3 regions of the Bradyrhizobium sp. STM 3562 genome follow, and region 3 is predicted to be linked to each of the others. Evidence: predicted binding sites of a transcription regulator. Region 3 holds the regulator's gene; each other region holds the start of a gene.
What was found. The regulator PhoB, encoded in region 3, activates phosphate uptake and scavenging genes when phosphate is short. The targets are predictions, from matches to a motif close to TGTCATNNANCTGTCAT.

Region 1 (5,659 bases), 4.2 Mb from region 3:
CCACGATCGGTGGCGACGCGCACCATCTGGTGGCGCTCGCGGTGATGGGCAGCGCGATGGCGAGCGTCCTGTTCAACTTAAAACGACCGACCGTAGGTCTGCTCAACATCGGGGTTGAGGAGATCAAGGGCCACGAGGAGATCCGGGAGGCCGCCGAAATCCTGCGCGCGATGAACTTGCCGCAACTCGAATATATCGGCTTTGTCGAAGGCGACGGCATCGGGCGCGGCGCCGCCGACGTGATCGTGACCGAAGGGTTCAGCGGCAACATCGCGCTGAAAGCGGCCGAGGGAACCGCGCGGCAGATTTCCGAATTTCTTCGTGGCGCCATGGCGCAGAGCTGGCGCTCGCGCATCGGCTATCTGTTTGCCCGCAATGCGTTCCGCGCGCTGCGGGAGAAGCTCGATCCCAGCAAGTCCAATGGCGGCGTGCTGTTGGGCTTGAGGGGCGTCGTGGTCAAGAGCCATGGCGGGGCGGATGCCGAGGGCTTTGCCTATGCCGTTGATGTCGGCTATGAGATGGTCCACTACCATCTCCTGACCAAGATCAACCAAATGCTCAATCGTGATGGCGGCGCGCTGGCGTCAGCGCCGGCCGCGCAGGAGGCTATCTCGTGACTGTTCGTTCGGTGGTGCTCGGCTGTGGTTCCTACCTGCCGCAGCGGATTTTGACCAATGCCGAACTGGCGACGCGGGTTGACACTTCCGACGAATGGATCGTGCAACGCACCGGTATCCGGCAGCGCCACATCGCGGCGGAAGGCGAGTGCACCTCGCATTTGGCGATCAATGCCGCGCGGGCGGCGTTGGCCGATGCCGGGGTCGATGCGCAGTCCATCGATCTCATCGTGCTGGCCACGTCGACACCCGACAATACCTTTCCGGCGACAGCGGTGGCCGTCCAGAACGGGCTGGAGATTCATCACGGCGCGGCATTCGACCTGCAGGCGGTTTGTTCAGGATTTATTTTCGCGCTTGCGACCGCCGACAATTTCCTGCGCACGGGCGCGTATAAGCGCGCGCTCGTGATCGGAGCCGAGACATTTTCGCGCATCCTCGATTGGAATGACCGCGGCACCTGCGTGCTGTTCGGTGACGGCGCGGGTGCGATCGTCCTGGAGGCGCAAACGCAGCCTGGAAAATCCTCGGACCGCGGCGTTTTGACGACGCACCTGCGCTCCGACGGCCGCCACAAGTCGAAGCTCTATGTCGACGGCGGTCCATCGTCGACGCAGACGGTCGGACACCTGCGCATGGAAGGCCGGGAGGTTTTCAAGCATGCGGTCGGCATGATCACGGATGTGATCGTCGACGCATTCAGCGCCACCGGGCTGACGGCGGATGATCTCGATTGGTTCGTCCCGCATCAAGCGAATAAGCGAATCATCGATGCGTCGGCACACAAGCTCCACATTGCACCGCAGAAGGTGGTGCTGACGGTGGATCAGCACGGCAATACCTCGGCGGCTTCGATACCGCTGGCCCTGTCGGTCGCCGTGAAGGATGGCCGCATCAAGAAAGGCGATCTGGTGCTGTTAGAGGCGATGGGCGGCGGCTTCACCTGGGGTTCCGCACTGCTGCGCTGGTGATCGCGAGAGAGATTCTCGACGGCTTTGCACCGCTTTTGAATACCATTGTCCGTACAGCAGAGTTGACCGTCGGGGCCTAAGCTCCTAATTTCAGGTACAAATTGTTCGCCGTGAGTTGGGGCAAGGCGATGTCCGGAACCGGAAAAACAGTCACACGTGTTGATCTCTGTGAAGCCGTCTATCAGAAGGTCGGGTTGTCTCGCACCGAATCGTCGGCCTTCGTCGAACTGGTCTTGAAGGAAATTACGGACTGCCTGGAGAAGGGCGAGACGGTAAAATTGTCTTCGTTCGGTTCCTTCATGGTCAGGAAGAAGGGGCAGCGGATCGGCCGCAATCCCAAGACCGGCATGGAGGTCCCGATCTCGCCGCGACGGGTGATGGTGTTCAAGCCATCCGCTATCCTGAAGCAGCGGATCAACAACGGTCACGCCGGCAACAACAACAGCATCAACGGCGAGAGCGCGTCCGAGTAACCTAAGTTAATTCTTGAGGTCGGAAGGGAAGCGAGCCTTTGGACAAGGCGCCGGATGCATTCCGAACTATCAGCGAGGTCGCGCAAGAGCTCGACATTCCGCAGCACGTCCTGCGTTTCTGGGAGACGCGCTTCGCTCAAATCAAGCCGATGAAGCGGAGCGGCGGCCGCCGCTACTACCGTCCCGACGACGTCGATCTGCTCAAGGGTATCCGTCGCCTGCTCTATGGCGAGGGCTACACCATTCGCGGGGTGCAGCGCATCCTCAAGGAGCACGGCGTCAAGTCCGTGCAGAACCTCGCCGATAGTTCGGCTGCCGTGTCGTTCGGAGCGCTCGAGGAGGCGATTGGTCAGAGCCTCATGGAGGAGGATCAGGCCGAGCCCAGCACCGAGGCTGAAGAGGAAGAGTATGAGGGCGGCGACGAGGAGGAGGGGATCGATTTCCGCTTCGTCGAGACCGAGGAGGACATCCTGGCGACCTTCCGGGGCGCTCCGTCGCCGGGCCGGAACCCGGACCGCAGCGCCCTTGACCGCGAGCGCCTCGAAGGCGTGCTGCGGGACCTGATCGACTGCCGGCAGTTGCTCGACCAGGCCTTGAAGGACGGGTGATCCGGCCAGGCGGCCGGCGTTAACCAGGTGCGTGTGTCTTTGCCTTGCGCGAAGATGGGATCGCAGCTATGGGAACGGCGGCGGAGCGTGGCGCAGCCCGGTTAGCGCACTAGTCTGGGAGACTAGGGGTCGCGAGTTCAAATCTCGCCGCTCCGACCAACTAAAGTCCTTGAGCTGGATAGCTTTTTCGCGATCCCTCCCATCGAGGAAGAAGGGCGAAAAAGCGAACAGAACACGGCAGAATCCCCGAAGTCGCTGCACAGACCACCGGAGGCGCTCCCGCGTGTTCGCATGCCGTGCGCTCCGGCATTTCCGAGGGCCCGCCGACCCATCGAACAGTAAATGCCGCACCCATCTCGATCCACGGGCGCGATGCTGGCGACGCCGAGAACTTTTGCCAGCAACTAAACCACCAGGACAACGCCACGACCGGCGCCGACCCCCACGCCAACTTCGTTGTCGAGAATTTTGAGTCACAGCTCGCGCAGCTAGAGCGGATCGCTGTGGTCGAAGGAGACCCCGAAGCCGCGACGGTTATTGCTGACATCCGCAATGTGGTTCTGAGGGCCGACACCAGGTCGGTGCAAAGGGAGATGCTCCGTATTCTGCGGGAGGAGCTGGCAATGTAGCGGAGAACGAAGCGAGCAATTCACTAGTCGGAAGATTTTTCGAGTTGCTCCGGTCGCAGCGGGACTATCCCGAACAGTAAAAAGGCCCCGAGGTTCGCAGCTCGAAGGGCCTTCAAATCGCAAAGCTTGATCTCGCGACGCTGGATCGGACCTTTGTCCGCACCAGCGAAACCATTCGATCAGCGAATTAGTGAACATGCACAATTGCGATGACGGCGGAGCGCCACAAACAGTGTCGCGAGTGCCTCATCTGCCTCTAGCATGTGTACTCACCCCACGTGTCGGCAAGCCTGACATCCGCGTGTCACAGGGGCTATCTAAGGTCCCGCGGTCCAGTCATGACATTTTTGTAAAAATGAAAGTGGCGCGCATATTCACATCGGCCGCGGAAATTGCCGGATCGATTTGGACCTGTCCGCCGTCGTGTGCACAGATCTTTCTCCTTTGCTCCATGTTGACCGCATGCCCAGGATATGCGCAGGCCGCGAGCATCGACTTCGACATTCCCTCCCAGCCCCTGGCGAGCGCTCTCATTAGCTTCGCGGACAGAAGCGGAATGACCATTTTGGTCGATGAGCAACTCGTTAGCGCGTTCCGATCCTCCGCTGTCAGGGGACGCTTGTCACCATCGGATGCCTTGCGCATCATCCTGGCTGGCACCGGGTTCTCGATCCGGTATTCGGGGGATCGTGCATTCACTTTGGTGCGCGCGCCGGAGAGCACCCGCCAGATGGCGCAATTGGGGACTCAGCACAGCGACGATGACGTCTATTTCTCGCAGTTGCAGGGGGCACTCGAGAGGATCCTCTGCCGAAACGACGAGATCCGACCGGGAGCGTACCGCATCGCCTTTCAGATGTGGATCGGAGACCGCGGCACCATTCAAGCGTTACATCTATTGGGCTCGACAGGTGACGAAGCCCGTGACGCCGCAATCACGGCCGATTTGACAAATGCCAGCCTCGTAGCCCCGCCGCAAGACTTGCCCCAGCCGTTCACCGTGATCTTGAAGAAGATGGCCGGTCGGAGCTGTGCAAAGCAGTCCGGTCCGCATCCATGAGCGACACAACCACGACTCGCATGCGTGGGATACTTGAATCCGGCTATCAGAGTTTCCTCGCGCGTTTGCGTCGACGCCTCGGCTCCGATTCCTTCGCAATGGAAGTGCTGCATGAAACCTGGCTCCGGATTGGCCGTATTGGCGATGTCGGACTGGTCGAGCGGCCCGAGGCCTATCTGTTTCGCATGGCGCTCAACGTTGCGGCTGATCGCAAGCAGGCCGAAAAGCGCAAGCTCACCGACGGAGAGATCGCGACCCTGCGCCATATGATGGATGACGTGCTCGATCCTGAGCGTATCGCAGAAGCGCGGGCCGACATGGCCTCGCTGGAAGATGCGTTGAATGAACTGACGTTCGCAAGGAGATATTCCTGCTCGCCCGCGTCAAGGAAATGAAACATGAGGATATAGCGCATCGTTTCGGCATTTCGCCGCGGATGGTCGAAAAGGAGCTTCTCTTTGCGTTGCAACATTGTTCGCAACGCCTGAACAGAAAGGTGATCCGCAGGTTCGGTCCCGGAGCCCGGAAACCGTCTAAGGACTAGGATGCACGAAGACGACCAGACCATGACCGAGGAGCCCGGAAACGGGACGCTCGAGCGCGAAGCGCAGGAGTGGTTGCTCCGGCTGACGTCGGGACGTGCGACCTCGGCCGATGCGGATGCGCTCAGGCGCTGGTGTAGCCGCAGTTCGGCGCACGCCCAGGCTTTCGCCGAAGCGAATCTGTTGTGGGAGGGGCTCGGTCCGGTTGCCCAGGGCATGGCGAAATCCAGCGCTCTTGCTCAAGCGAAAAGCGCGCGTATGCCAGCATTGCGGCGCCGTGCATTCCTGGGCGGGAGCATGGCTGCATCCATTGTTGCGGCCGGCTATCTGGTCGCGCGGCCGCCTTTGAACGCGTGGCCGTCTGCTTATGAACTTGCTGCCGACTATCGCACCAAGATCGGCGAACGACAGCGGATCGCCATTGAAAACGGTGTCTCCATCGATCTGAATACGCGCACCAGCCTTAATGTTCGGCACCAGGGCGATGAGCAGCGCGTCGAACTCATCTCGGGGGAAGCCGCGATCACGGTCGCGCAGACGCTTTCGCGGCGGCTGACAGTTAGCTCCGCAGGGGGCCTGATACATGGCAGCGATGCCCAATTCGACGTTCGCTGCGACGGCTCGCGAACAACGGTGACCTGTCATCGCGGCTCGGTCGGCATTGACTATTCCGGGCAATCGGTTTCGCTCGGCGAGGGACGACAGATCTCCTATGCGGACGGCGGGTTTGGCTCCGAACGAATGATCGATGCGACCGTC
Region 2 (5,659 bases), 300 kb from region 3:
ATCAACGACAACGGCATCGTCGCCGCCGCGGTGCTCTCCGGCAACCGCAACTTCGAAGGTCGCGTCAGCCCGGATGTGCAGGCGAATTATCTCGCCTCGCCGCCGCTCGTCGTCGCTTATGCGTTGGCGGGATCGGTGACCAAGAACCTCGCGGTCGAGCCGCTCGGCGAGGGCAAGGATGGCAAGCCCGTTTATCTGAAGGACATATGGCCAACCGCGAAGGAGATCAACGGCTTCGTGAAGAAGTACGTCACCGCGCCGATCTTCAAGAAGAAATATGCCGACGTGTTCAAGGGCGACACCAACTGGCGCAAGATCAAGACCGTCGACAGCGAGACCTATCGCTGGAACATGAGCTCGACCTATGTGCAGAATCCGCCCTATTTCGAAGGCATGAAGAAAGAGCCGGAGCCGACCACCGACATCGTCGATGCGCGGGTTCTCGCGATGTTCGGTGACAAGATCACCACCGACCACATCTCGCCGGCAGGCTCGATCAAGCTGACCTCGCCGGCCGGGAAATTCCTGAGCGACCATCAGGTGCGGCCCGCCGATTTCAACCAATACGGCACGCGGCGCGGCAATCACGAAGTGATGATGCGCGGCACCTTCGCCAACATTCGCATCAAAAACTTCATGCTCAAGGGCGCCGACGGCAACATTCCGGAAGGCGGCAACACCAAGCACTGGCCGGATGGCGAGCAGATGTCGATCTACGATGCGGCGATGAAGTACCAGGCCGAAGGCGTGCCGCTGGTGGTGTTCGCCGGTGCCGAGTACGGCAACGGCTCCTCGCGCGACTGGGCCGCGAAAGGTACGCGCTTGCTCGGTGTGCGTGCGGTGATTTGCCAGAGCTTCGAGCGCATCCACCGCTCCAACCTCGTCGGTATGGGCGTGCTGCCGTTAACCTTCGAGGAAGGCACGTCGTGGCAGTCGATTGGGCTGAAGGGCGACGAGAAGGTGACGATTCGTGGGCTGCAGGGCGATCTGAAGCCGCGCCAGAAGCTGACGGCGGAGATCGTCGGCAGCGATGGCACGCTGCAGCGCGTGCCGCTGTTGTGCCGGATCGATACGCTGGACGAGCTCGATTACTACCGCAACGGCGGCATTCTGCACTATGTGCTGCGCAAGCTCGCAGCTTGATCGAAGCTCCGGTCCATGGCTCACTGTGAAGTGAGTGGCGAGCAATTCGGAGGCGGCCTAAGACAAGGGCCGCCTCCTTGGCATTCGAGCGTGATTGGGACACGAAGCTCGCGTTAGCGCAAAGCGGGTACCTCTTTCCCAGCTAACAAACGCGAGGCGTTTGCTAGGCGATCATGCTCAAACACGAGATAGAACTGGCGTGCGGTCGCGCCGAGAAACGGTAGTGTGGTGATGCGGGTGCGTGGTTAGCTATGACAGCGATGATGGCCTATACTTCTTTCTCGCGCTGGTCAGGCGCACTCGGCCTCTGTGCGATCATCGCCATCATAAGACCCGCCCAGGCTGATCCGCGCGCGGTAGTCGAGCTCTTCACCTCGCAAGGCTGCTCGTCCTGCCCGCCCGCCGACAAGATCATCGGCGAACTCGCGAAAGATCCTGATGTGATCGCAATGAGCATGCCGATCGATTATTGGGATTATCTCGGCTGGAAGGATACGCTCGCCGATGCCCGCTTCTCCGCGCGGCAGCGCGCCTATTCGAGAGCGCGCGGCGACCGCGACGTCTACACCCCGCAGGCCATCGTCAACGGATCGGCGCAGGTGATCGGCAGCGATCGCGCCGGCATCGAGAGCGCGATCAACGCGACCGGGAAGAACGGCGTGATGTCGGTGCCGGTGACGATGAGTCTGTCCGGCAAGCAGATCAACGTTTCGGTGGCCGCGAGCAAGGTTCCCTTGGTCACGCACGGCGAAGTGTGGATCTGCTCGATCTCCAAGGCCGTGCCGATTTCGATCGGTCGCGGCGAAAATCGCGGCCGGGAAATCACCTACCACAACGTCGTGCGTAACCTGTTGAAGGTTGGCGACTGGAATGGAAGCCCCGCGAGTTGGACCGTGCCGCTGGAAAACGTGGTGCGCGAGGGCGTGGATGGCGCGGTGGTCTATCTGCAGGACGGCCGCAGCGACCGGCCTGGCCCGATGCTGGGCGCGGCCTATACCTCCTTGGGCTCCGTCTACGGCTCGCTGCACTGAGCCCTACTGAAGCTCGCGCGTTGCGTCATCGCGGGTGCGCAAATGCGCGAACCCGGACGCCCAGGCATTGATCTTCCGGATTTGAGGCTAGGCTTTGCGGCTCGTTGCCGGACGAGCGGGGGGACGAATCGTAGGCTGCGCCCAAAACAAAAAGGACCAACTTTCGTTGGTCCTCTCACTCTCTTCCTGCGTCAGGCCCGATCCCGACAATCCCGGGGGGCTGGGGGCTGAGGAATCCGGAATCGAAAGGACCGGGCCAACGCAGTGATGACGTTATCGCTATTTAGGGCGGCAGGCGGTGGGCGGAAGTGGGGCGGCATTGTGATTCCGCTAACGTTGCCGTGACGCTAGGGCCGTCTGGCTCGACGCGCGGCGTGCCCGCAAAGTCCGAAAAGACCATGCCTAATCAGAAGCTTGAGAGAAGAGGAGCGCGCGGTCATCCGATCCGGCGGGCGCTTGCCGGAAGGGGCAGGACAATTCGTCGCGTCGCTTGCCGCGATTGGTGATTCGCAAAGCCCCTTGCGGCGTCCACCGGTTGGGGCGATCATGTCAACGAGATGACAGGAGGCGCTCCATGAATCTGATGTCGGAGGATGCCGATCCAAGCGCAAGTTACGCAGCGGCGCGTAATGCCGTTGCGAATGCTGTGCCGAACCGGGTGACATTCAATCGTTTCGAACTCAATCGCATCTTGAATCTGTACGGGCGCATGGTCGCCGATGGCGAGTGGCGCGACTACGCCATCGATTTTCTGAAGGACCGCGCGGTGTTCTCGGTGTTCCGCCGCGCGTCCGAAGTCCCGATCTATCGGATCGAGAAGGATCCGCGGCTCGCGCGCAAGCAGGGCATGTACAGCGTGATCTCGGCCACTGGCCTGATCCTGCGCCGCGGCCACGACCTCGACCGCGTGCTGCTGGTCATCGACCGCAAGCTGGCGCTGGTGTAGCTCAGGCCACCCATCACTACGTTATTTCGTCGTCCGTTAAGAAGCCCAATTGAGCGCGGTTGGGGCGGCGAGCAGTCGCATCAAGGCGTTCAAGATCAAGCGTAGCAGAAGGCTAAGCCAGGCGAGGACGAGGCGGAGATTGTGGCCGACGGCAGAGAGGATGACGTTGGCCGCATCGCCCTCGCGGCCCTTGAGATAGCAGCGGCCGAGTTGACCGTCGGTCTTCATGTGTCCGATCACGGGCTCGATGGCTGAGCGGCGCTTGAGTTCGCGTTTGATTGCGCCGAAGACGCCCCGCTTCTGGCCGGAGATGAAGACGCGGCGCGGGTTTTCGGTTTTGTGGCCGCGATAGCCCTTGTCGACATAGCCGCGCTCGATCGCGCAACCGGTGAGCTTCTCGGTGGCCTCGATGACGTCACCGAGCGTGTGGCCGTCATATGGGTTGCCCGGCAGCGCCTGGGCGTGCAGCACAAACTGGCCGCCCGGAGCGCGGGCGTTAGTGGTCACGATCGAGGCTTTGACGCCGAACTCATAAGGCGCCGAGGCCTTGCCCTTGCCGATGCATTCGACCTCGGGCGCGTGGAAGGAATAGAGCTTCCAGCCACGCTGGCGCTGCTCCTGGGAGCGGATTTGCGCGGCGCGCAAAAGCGCCTGCTCGAAGGCAGCCTCAAGCTCCGACTGACCTCCGATCTTACGGCGGATGTCGCGGATAAGCCGGCCGAGCCAGGTTCGCAAGCTGCGCAACTGCCGACGATGGCGCTTGAACTGCTTGGCGTGGGCATAGCGCCCGGCCATCATCGCCGCCCGCTTGGCGATACGCAGATAGGACTGCCGCAGCCGCACGCCGTGCGCGCGTGCCAGCCGATTGAGGCCCTTGATCGCCGCATGGACGAGCTTGGCGTCGGTCGGGAAGGTGATGGCCTTGGGCTGAACGGTGGTGTCCACCGTCACCCGCTTCAGATCGCGCGTCCGCAACGCGCCAGTCTCATGCGCTACCCTCAGGCTCTCGGCCAGCAACAGCTCCAGTTTGCTACCAAGCCGCTTGCGCCAATGGCTGAGGCCGGAACGCTCGTGCGGGAACTCATGCTGGAAAAATTCAAAGCCGGTGAAGTGCTGGAAATACGGGTCGTAGACCCAGCGCTCGCAGACGCCTTCGTCGGACAAGCCGTAGATGTGCTTGAGCAGCAGCAGCCCGATCAGGAAGCGGCTCGCCACGCCCGGCCGGCCCTTGTCGCTGTAGAGCGGTGCGATCTCGCGATCGATCCAATCCCAGTCGATCTTGGCGCCGAGCTGCACCAGCTCGTGCTTCAGATTGATGATCTGATCCAGCCTGGCGCGAAACAGATCGCCTTCCGCTGCCGGTTCCGACTTTTTCGGTCGCATCGGTCCCCTCCGCTGCGACCACAGAATCATGCCCGGCGATCGAGGGAATCTCCAAAACGAAATTGCAAGCTTTCGAGGCCTCAACCCTCGAAAGCTTGCAATCTCAAAACCGCAACCGGCGCCAAAAACCGATTCCCGCTCAACGGCCTCGGCTCATTTTCACGGACGACTATTTCGGACAACCGCCATCCGAACGTGTAGGGTGGGCGAAGCGGAGCGTGTCCACCAGGACCTGTCGTGACGTTGATGGTGGGCACGGCGCGAAGCGCCTTTGCCTACCCTACGGCTGACGTCGCACTCCGATATCCCGGACATGGGCGTAACCCCACCGTCATTCCCGACAAGCGCGCAGCGCTTGATCCGGAATCTCGAAATTAGCGACTCGCGGCCCAAGATTCCGGGTTCGCGCGCTTTGCGCGCGCCCCGGAATGACGGCAGACAATTCAATTATTCCGCCGGCACCGTGGTCGCGCCCTCGCCGAGCGCGCGCTGCATCATCACGGTGTCGAGCCAGCGCCCGAATTTGAGGCCGACATTCGGATGAGTGCCGATCAGCTTGAAGCCGCATCTGGTGTGTACGCCGATCGAACCGGCATTGGCGGAATCGCCGATCACCGCGATCATCTGGCGGTAGCCGCGCGCCTCGCACTCCAGGATCAGCCGCTGCAGGAGCTGCAGGCCGATGCCGCGGCGATGCGTGGCGGGCTCCAGATAGATCGAGTTCTCCACCGTGAAGCGGTAGGCGGGCCGCGGCCGGTAGGCGCCGGCATAAGCGTAGCCGACCACGCGGCCGTCCAGCGTCGCGGCGAAATAAGGGAAGCCGCCGTCCATCAGCGCCCTGTAGCGCCGCGTCATCTCGGCAAGGTCCGGCGGCGTCAATTCGAACGTCGCCGTGCCGTGGCGCACAGCGTGTTCATAGATCGCTGTGATGAAGGGAAGGTCGGCCTCTTCGGCCGGGCGGATTTCGGGTGAGGACATGGGTGCGAGGACATCAGCGGAACAAACCGCTTCAATGTAGCTCGTCATGGCCTGCTTGTCCCGCCTGCGGGAGCGAAGGTCCTTCGGCAGCGCGAAAGGCCCGGGCATCCGCGTCTTTCTTGCTTGGTCTTCGTGGATGGCTGGGGCACACCCGGCCACGACGGTGACGAGATGGTCG
Region 3 (5,659 bases):
ACCTCGTCGAATGCGAGCAGCAGGCCGTGCGTGTCGCAGAGTTCGCGCAAGCCCTTGAAGAAAGCATGGGGCGCGGTGCGCACGCCGCCCTCGCCCTGGATGGGCTCGATCAGGATTCCGGCCGTATGCGGCCCGATCGCCTTTTTCACGGCATCGAGGTCGCCATGCGGCACCTGATCAAAACCGTCCATCGGCGGACCGAAGCCGTCGAGATATTTGGCAGAGCCCGTCGCGGCGAGCGTCGCCAGCGTGCGGCCGTGGAATGCACCCTCAAAGGTGACGAGACGATAGCGCTCGGGATGCCCCTTGGCGGCGTGATGCTTGCGCGTGACCTTGATCACGCCTTCCATCGCCTCGGCGCCCGAATTGCAGAAGAAGACATAATCCGCAAAGCTCTGCTCGCAGAGGCGAGCGGCGAGACGCTCGCCGTCCGGGCTCCTGAACAGGTTCGACATGTGCCAGAGTTTCGTCGCCTGCTCTTGCAGCGCCTTGACGAGATGCGGGTGCGCGTGCCCGAGCGCATTCACCGCGACGCCCGAGGTGAAATCGAGATAGCGCTCGCCGTCGGTTGCGATCAGCCATGCGCCCTCGCCTCGCTCGAAGGCGAGATCGACCCTGGCGAAGACGGGAAGCAGATGCGACGCGGCGCTGTTGGTCATGACGATCACTTGGCAGTCACTGATGGGTTGCGGCCGGCGTGATGCGCGCAATTAACATGGTCGCATCAACGACCCGATCCGGAAACGAAACGTGCCGCCTTTTCAGGGCGGCACGTGAGGGCATTTTATGCACATGGGGATAAGTGTCAACCTTATCAGCACGCCTGATGCGAGCGCAGGGATTCCGTAGGATTCCGGTGGGATGCAGCAGGAATCCCGCATGGCACAAGGGTTTCTGACAACACGGAACATGTGGAAGGCGCTTGCGGACTCTTGCGCCGGAGTCACGGCATATTGTAGCGTCTTTTTCGTCGGATACGACATCTCGTGCGGCAGTTTTGATCCCAAGAGTTAGGCTGTTTGGCGTACACGTCCGGGCGCGCTTTTCGCTCCCGGCGAGCCTTAAGGGATTCTGACCGCAAGGGTTTTTGGGATTGGGCATCGCAGCGCCGGAAGAACAGGTTCGGCCGGCGTGAGGCGGAGGATGGAGTCGATGACAGTATTGACCTGGTCAGACGAGCGCGTCGAACAGCTAAAGAAGCTCTGGGAAGCCGGGCTTTCAGCCAGCCAGATCGCCGCAGAACTCGGAAACGTGACACGCAACGCTGTGATCGGCAAAGTGCATCGGCTTGGGCTCTCCGGCCGCGCCAAGGCCCCGGCGGCGGCTGCGCCGCGCCAGCGCAAGCCGCGTCCGGCCCAGCACATGATGCGGGTGTCGCGCCCGGTCTCGCGCGGCAACACGGCGCTGGCCCACGCCTTCGAGGTGGAGCTCGAGCCCGACCCCATCGCCTACGACAACGTCGTGCCGATGAGCCAGCGCCTGTCGCTCTTGGAATTGAACGAGGCCACCTGCCACTGGCCGGTTGGCGATCCCGCAAGCCCGGATTTCTTCTTCTGCGGCGGCAAGGCGCTTACAGGCCTGCCCTACTGCGCGCATCACTCGCGCGTCGCCTATCAGCCGGCGGCGGACCGGCGGCGGACGCCGGCGCATAAGCCGACGAGGTAACGACTGTCGCGGCAAAGTATCCGCTGTCGTCCCGGCCAAGTGAGCAAAGCGAGCGCCGAGCCGGGACCCATAACCACAGGCGGCCATTGTCACGCACGGCGGCACGACGAGCTGAGCTATCGCGACAACAAGGGCCTGTGATTATGGGTCCTGGCTTTCGCCAGGACGATGCCGAGTGATTGGCAGCGCTCTCGCCGCGACGACTACCGAACCGCTTACGACTCCGCCTTCGCGAAGCGGTCGTCCAGCGCGTAGCCGGCGCCGCGCACGGTGCGGATGGGATCCTGCTCGCGGCCGGGGTTGAGCAGTTTGCGCAGGCGGCCGATATGGACGTCGACGGTGCGCTCATCGATATAGATGTCGCGGCCCCAGACGCTGTCGAGCAGTTGCTCGCGCGAGAACACCCGGCCGGGATGCTCCAGGAAAAATTCGAGCAGGCGATACTCAGTCGGGCCGAGATCGATCGGCCGGCCCGAGCGGGCGACGCGGCGCTTCTCGCGATCGAGCTCGATGTCGCCGTAGGCGAGCACGGTGGCTAGCCGCTCGGGGCTCGCGCGGCGGAGCAGGCCCTTCACGCGGGCAAGCAGTTCCGGCACCGAGAACGGCTTGACGATGTAGTCGTCGGCGCCGGTCGCAAGGCCCCTCACCCGCTCGCTCTCCTCGCCGCGCGCCGTGAGCATGATGATCGGCAATTGCTTGGTCTCGGGGCGCGCCCGCAAGCGCCGACACAGTTCGATGCCCGACAGGCCCGGCAGCATCCAGTCCAGCACGATCAGGTCGGGGACGCGCTCCTTCAGCCGCGTGTCGGCATCGTCGCCGCGTGCGACCGTTTCGACTTCATAGCCTTCGGCCTCGAGATTATAGCGCAACAGCGTGGTCAGCGCTTCCTCGTCTTCCACCACCAGAATGCGTGCGCTCATGGCTTGGAGTTCTCCATTTGCTTCAGCATGATCTGATCCGAAAAGCGGTTTCCACTTTTTCGGATCGTGCTCTAATTACCCGGGACGGCAAAGGCCGTCGTGTCGCCCTTCGGGCGCTTGTCGAGAATTTGTTGACCTTCGATCATGTAGAACACCGTTTCCGCGATGTTGGTCGCGTGATCGCCGATCCGCTCGATGTTTTTGGCGCAGAACATCAGATGGATACAGAAGGAGATGTTGCGCGGGTCCTCCATCATGTAGGTCAGGAGCTCGCGGAACAGCGAGGTGCAGATGGCGTCGACCTCCTCATCGCCCTTCCACACGCTCATCGCCGCCGGCAGGTCGTGGGCCGCATAGGCGTCGAGCACGCTCTTGACCTGCTGCTGCACCAGATCGGTCATGTGCTCGAGCCCGCGGATCAGCTTTAGCGGATGGAAATCGCTCTCCAGCGCCGCGACGCGCTTGCCCATATTCTTGGCGAGGTCGCCGATCCGCTCCAGATCGATCGCCACCCGCATGGCGCCGACGATCTCGCGCAGATCCACCGCCATCGGCTGGCGCCGCGCGATGGTGAGCACCGCCCGCTCCTCGATCATGCGCTGCATGTTGTCGATCTCGAGATCGGCGGCGACCACGCGCTGGCCGAGCGCAACGTCGTGGCGAACCAGCGCATCCACGGACTCGACGATCATGCGCTCGGCAAGGCCGCCCATCTCCGCAACCAGACGGGTCAGCTCCTGCAGGTCACTGTCGAACGCCTTGGCTGTATGTTCGGAACCCATATTCGTTCTCCTCAGCCGAAGCGGCCGGTGATGTAGTCCTGGGTGCGGCGGTCACCCGGCGACGTGAAGATCTTGCTGGTATCGTCGAACTCGATCAGTTCGCCGAGATACATGAAGGCGGTCTTGTCGGAGACGCGCGCCGCCTGCTGCATGTTGTGGGTGACGATGGCGATGGTGTAATTCTCCGACAATTCCTGGATCAGCTCCTCGACCTTGGCGGTCGAGATCGGGTCCAGCGCCGAGCACGGTTCGTCGAACAGGATGACTTCCGGGCGCACCGCCACGGTGCGGGCAATGCAGAGCCGCTGCTGCTGGCCGCCGGAAAGGCTGAGGCCGGAGGCGTTCAGCTTGTCCTTGACCTCGTTCCACAGCGCGCCGCCGCGCAGCGCCTTCTCGACGCGGTCGTCCATCTCGGACTTCGCCAGCTTCTCGTAGAGGCGGATACCGAAGGCGATGTTCTCGTAGATGGTCATCGGGAACGGCGTCGGCTTCTGGAACACCATGCCGACGCGCGCCCGCAGCAGATTGAGATCAAGCTTCGGATCGAGAATGTCGGTGTCGTCGAGCTTCAGTTCACCGGCGGCGCGCTGTCCTGGATAGAGATCGTACATCCGGTTGAAAATGCGCAGCAGCGTGGACTTGCCGCAGCCGGACGGGCCGATGAAGGCAGTGACGCGGTTGGTGCCGAGCGTCAGATTGATGTTCTTCAGCGCGTGGTGCTCGCCGTAGTAGAAGTTGAGATTGCGCGCCGTCACCTTCGCCGGAGCCTCCGGCAGATGCCCCGAGGCCGCCGGATTGGCCTTGGTACTCACGGATACGGACAGATCGTTCATTTTGCGCTCCTCTCGGCGCCAAGGATGCGCGCGCCAATGTTCAAGGCGAGCACGGTCAGGGTGATCAGCAGCGCCCCGCTCCAGGCGAGCTGCTTCCAATAGTCGTAGGGGCTCTGCACGAAGTTGTTGATGGTCACCGGCAGGTTGGCCATGGTCTTGGTCAGGTCGAGGCTGAAGAACTGGTTCGACAGCGCGGTGAACAGGAGCGGCGCGGTTTCGCCGGCAACGCGCGCGGTCGCCAGCAGCACGCCGGTGATGAGCCCCGAGCGCGCGGCGCGATAGGCGATCTTCTTGATCACCAGCGAGCGCGGCAGGCCGAGCGCGGATGCCGCCTCGCGCAGCGGGTTGGGCACGAGCAGCAGCATGTCCTCGGTGGTGCGCAGCACCACGGGGATGACGATCACCGCGAGCGCGAGCGCGCCTGCGATCGCCGAAAAGCCGCCCATCGGTACCACCACCGCGCCATAGATGAACAGGCCGATGATGATCGAGGGCGCGGAAAGCAGAATGTCGTTGATGAAACGGATCACCGAGGTCAGGCGGTCGTGCCGGCCGTATTCGGCGAGATAGGTGCCCGCGAACAGGCCGAGCGGAGCGCCGATGCCCACCCCGATCACGGTCATGATGACCGAGCCGACGATGGCATTGAGCAGGCCGCCGGAGGTCGAGCCGGGCGGCGGCGTACTCTGGGTGAAGACCTGCAGGTTGAGCCCGGTCAGGCCGTTGTAGAGCAGCGTGATCAGGATCAGCGCCAGCCAGGTGACCCCGAACAGCGCCGCGGCAACGCAAAGCGCGCGGACAATGATGTCGCGGCGGCGGCGACGCGCGTAAATCGGATTGATGACGTCACCCATGTTATTTCCCCGCCTTCTTTTCCAGGCGCAGCAGCATGAGCCGCGCGGCCGCAAGCACGAAGAAGGTCAGCACGAACAGAAGAAGGCCGAGCAGGATCAGGGCGGACTGATGCAGCCCGTCGCTCTCGGCGAATTCGGAGGCGATCGCCGCCGAGATCGTGGTGCCCGGCGCAAAGATCGAAGTGGAGATGCGGAAGGAGTTGCCGATGATGAAGGTGACCGCCATGGTCTCACCAAGCGCGCGGCCGAGCGCCAGCATCACGCCGCCAATGACGCCGACCCGCGTATAGGGGATCACCACGTTGCGCACCACTTCCCAGGTGGTGCAGCCAACGCCGTAGGCAGCCTCTTTCAGGACCGGCGGCACGGTCTTGAACACGTCAACCGAGATCGCGGTGATGAAGGGCAGCACCATGATCGCCAGGATCAGCGACGCATTGAACAGCGAAAGATAGGACGGCGGCCCGGCGAAGATCGCGCCCAGCACGGGAACCGAACCGAACGTGTCGATCATGAACGGCTGGAACGTGTAGGCCAGGAACGGGCCCAGCACGAAGAAGCCCCACATGCCGTAGATGATCGAGGGAATGCCGGCCAGCAGTTCG

Region 1: P6U23_RS22735 (STN domain-containing protein) is a predicted target of PhoB. The motif match lies at 3,590-3,606, and genes of this name have one in related genera.
Region 2: P6U23_RS01740 (DUF2794 domain-containing protein) is a predicted target of PhoB. The motif match lies at 2,721-2,737, and genes of this name have one in related genera.

Annotation. Positions count from the first base shown of each region.
Region 1 covers NZ_CP120694.1:4,900,645-4,906,303, reverse strand. Annotated here, with positions in the region: gene plsX (phosphate acyltransferase PlsX) at 1-617, shown strand, start outside; gene P6U23_RS22760 (beta-ketoacyl-ACP synthase III) at 614-1,588, shown strand; gene P6U23_RS22755 (integration host factor subunit alpha) at 1,717-2,061, shown strand; gene P6U23_RS22750 (MerR family transcriptional regulator) at 2,100-2,669, shown strand; tRNA gene P6U23_RS22745 (tRNA-Pro) at 2,751-2,828, shown strand; gene P6U23_RS22740 (hypothetical protein) at 2,966-3,298, shown strand; gene P6U23_RS22735 (STN domain-containing protein) at 3,654-4,358, shown strand; gene P6U23_RS22730 (hypothetical protein) at 4,457-4,753, shown strand; gene P6U23_RS22725 (hypothetical protein) at 4,750-4,902, shown strand; gene P6U23_RS22720 (FecR family protein) at 4,904-5,659, shown strand, end outside.
Region 2 covers NZ_CP120694.1:359,040-364,698, forward strand. Annotated here, with positions in the region: gene acnA (aconitate hydratase AcnA) at 1-1,143, shown strand, start outside; gene P6U23_RS01735 (DUF1223 domain-containing protein) at 1,395-2,174, shown strand; gene P6U23_RS01740 (DUF2794 domain-containing protein) at 2,749-3,120, shown strand; gene P6U23_RS01745 (IS5 family transposase) at 3,157-4,503, opposite strand; gene P6U23_RS01750 (GNAT family N-acetyltransferase) at 4,951-5,481, opposite strand.
Region 3 covers NZ_CP120694.1:663,652-669,310, reverse strand. Annotated here, with positions in the region: gene P6U23_RS03060 (aspartate aminotransferase family protein) at 1-659, opposite strand, end outside; gene P6U23_RS03055 (GcrA family cell cycle regulator) at 1,153-1,665, shown strand; gene phoB (phosphate regulon transcriptional regulator PhoB) at 1,881-2,585, opposite strand; gene phoU (phosphate signaling complex protein PhoU) at 2,657-3,367, opposite strand; gene pstB (phosphate ABC transporter ATP-binding protein PstB) at 3,379-4,200, opposite strand; gene pstA (phosphate ABC transporter permease PstA) at 4,197-5,042, opposite strand; gene pstC (phosphate ABC transporter permease subunit PstC) at 5,056-5,659, opposite strand, start outside.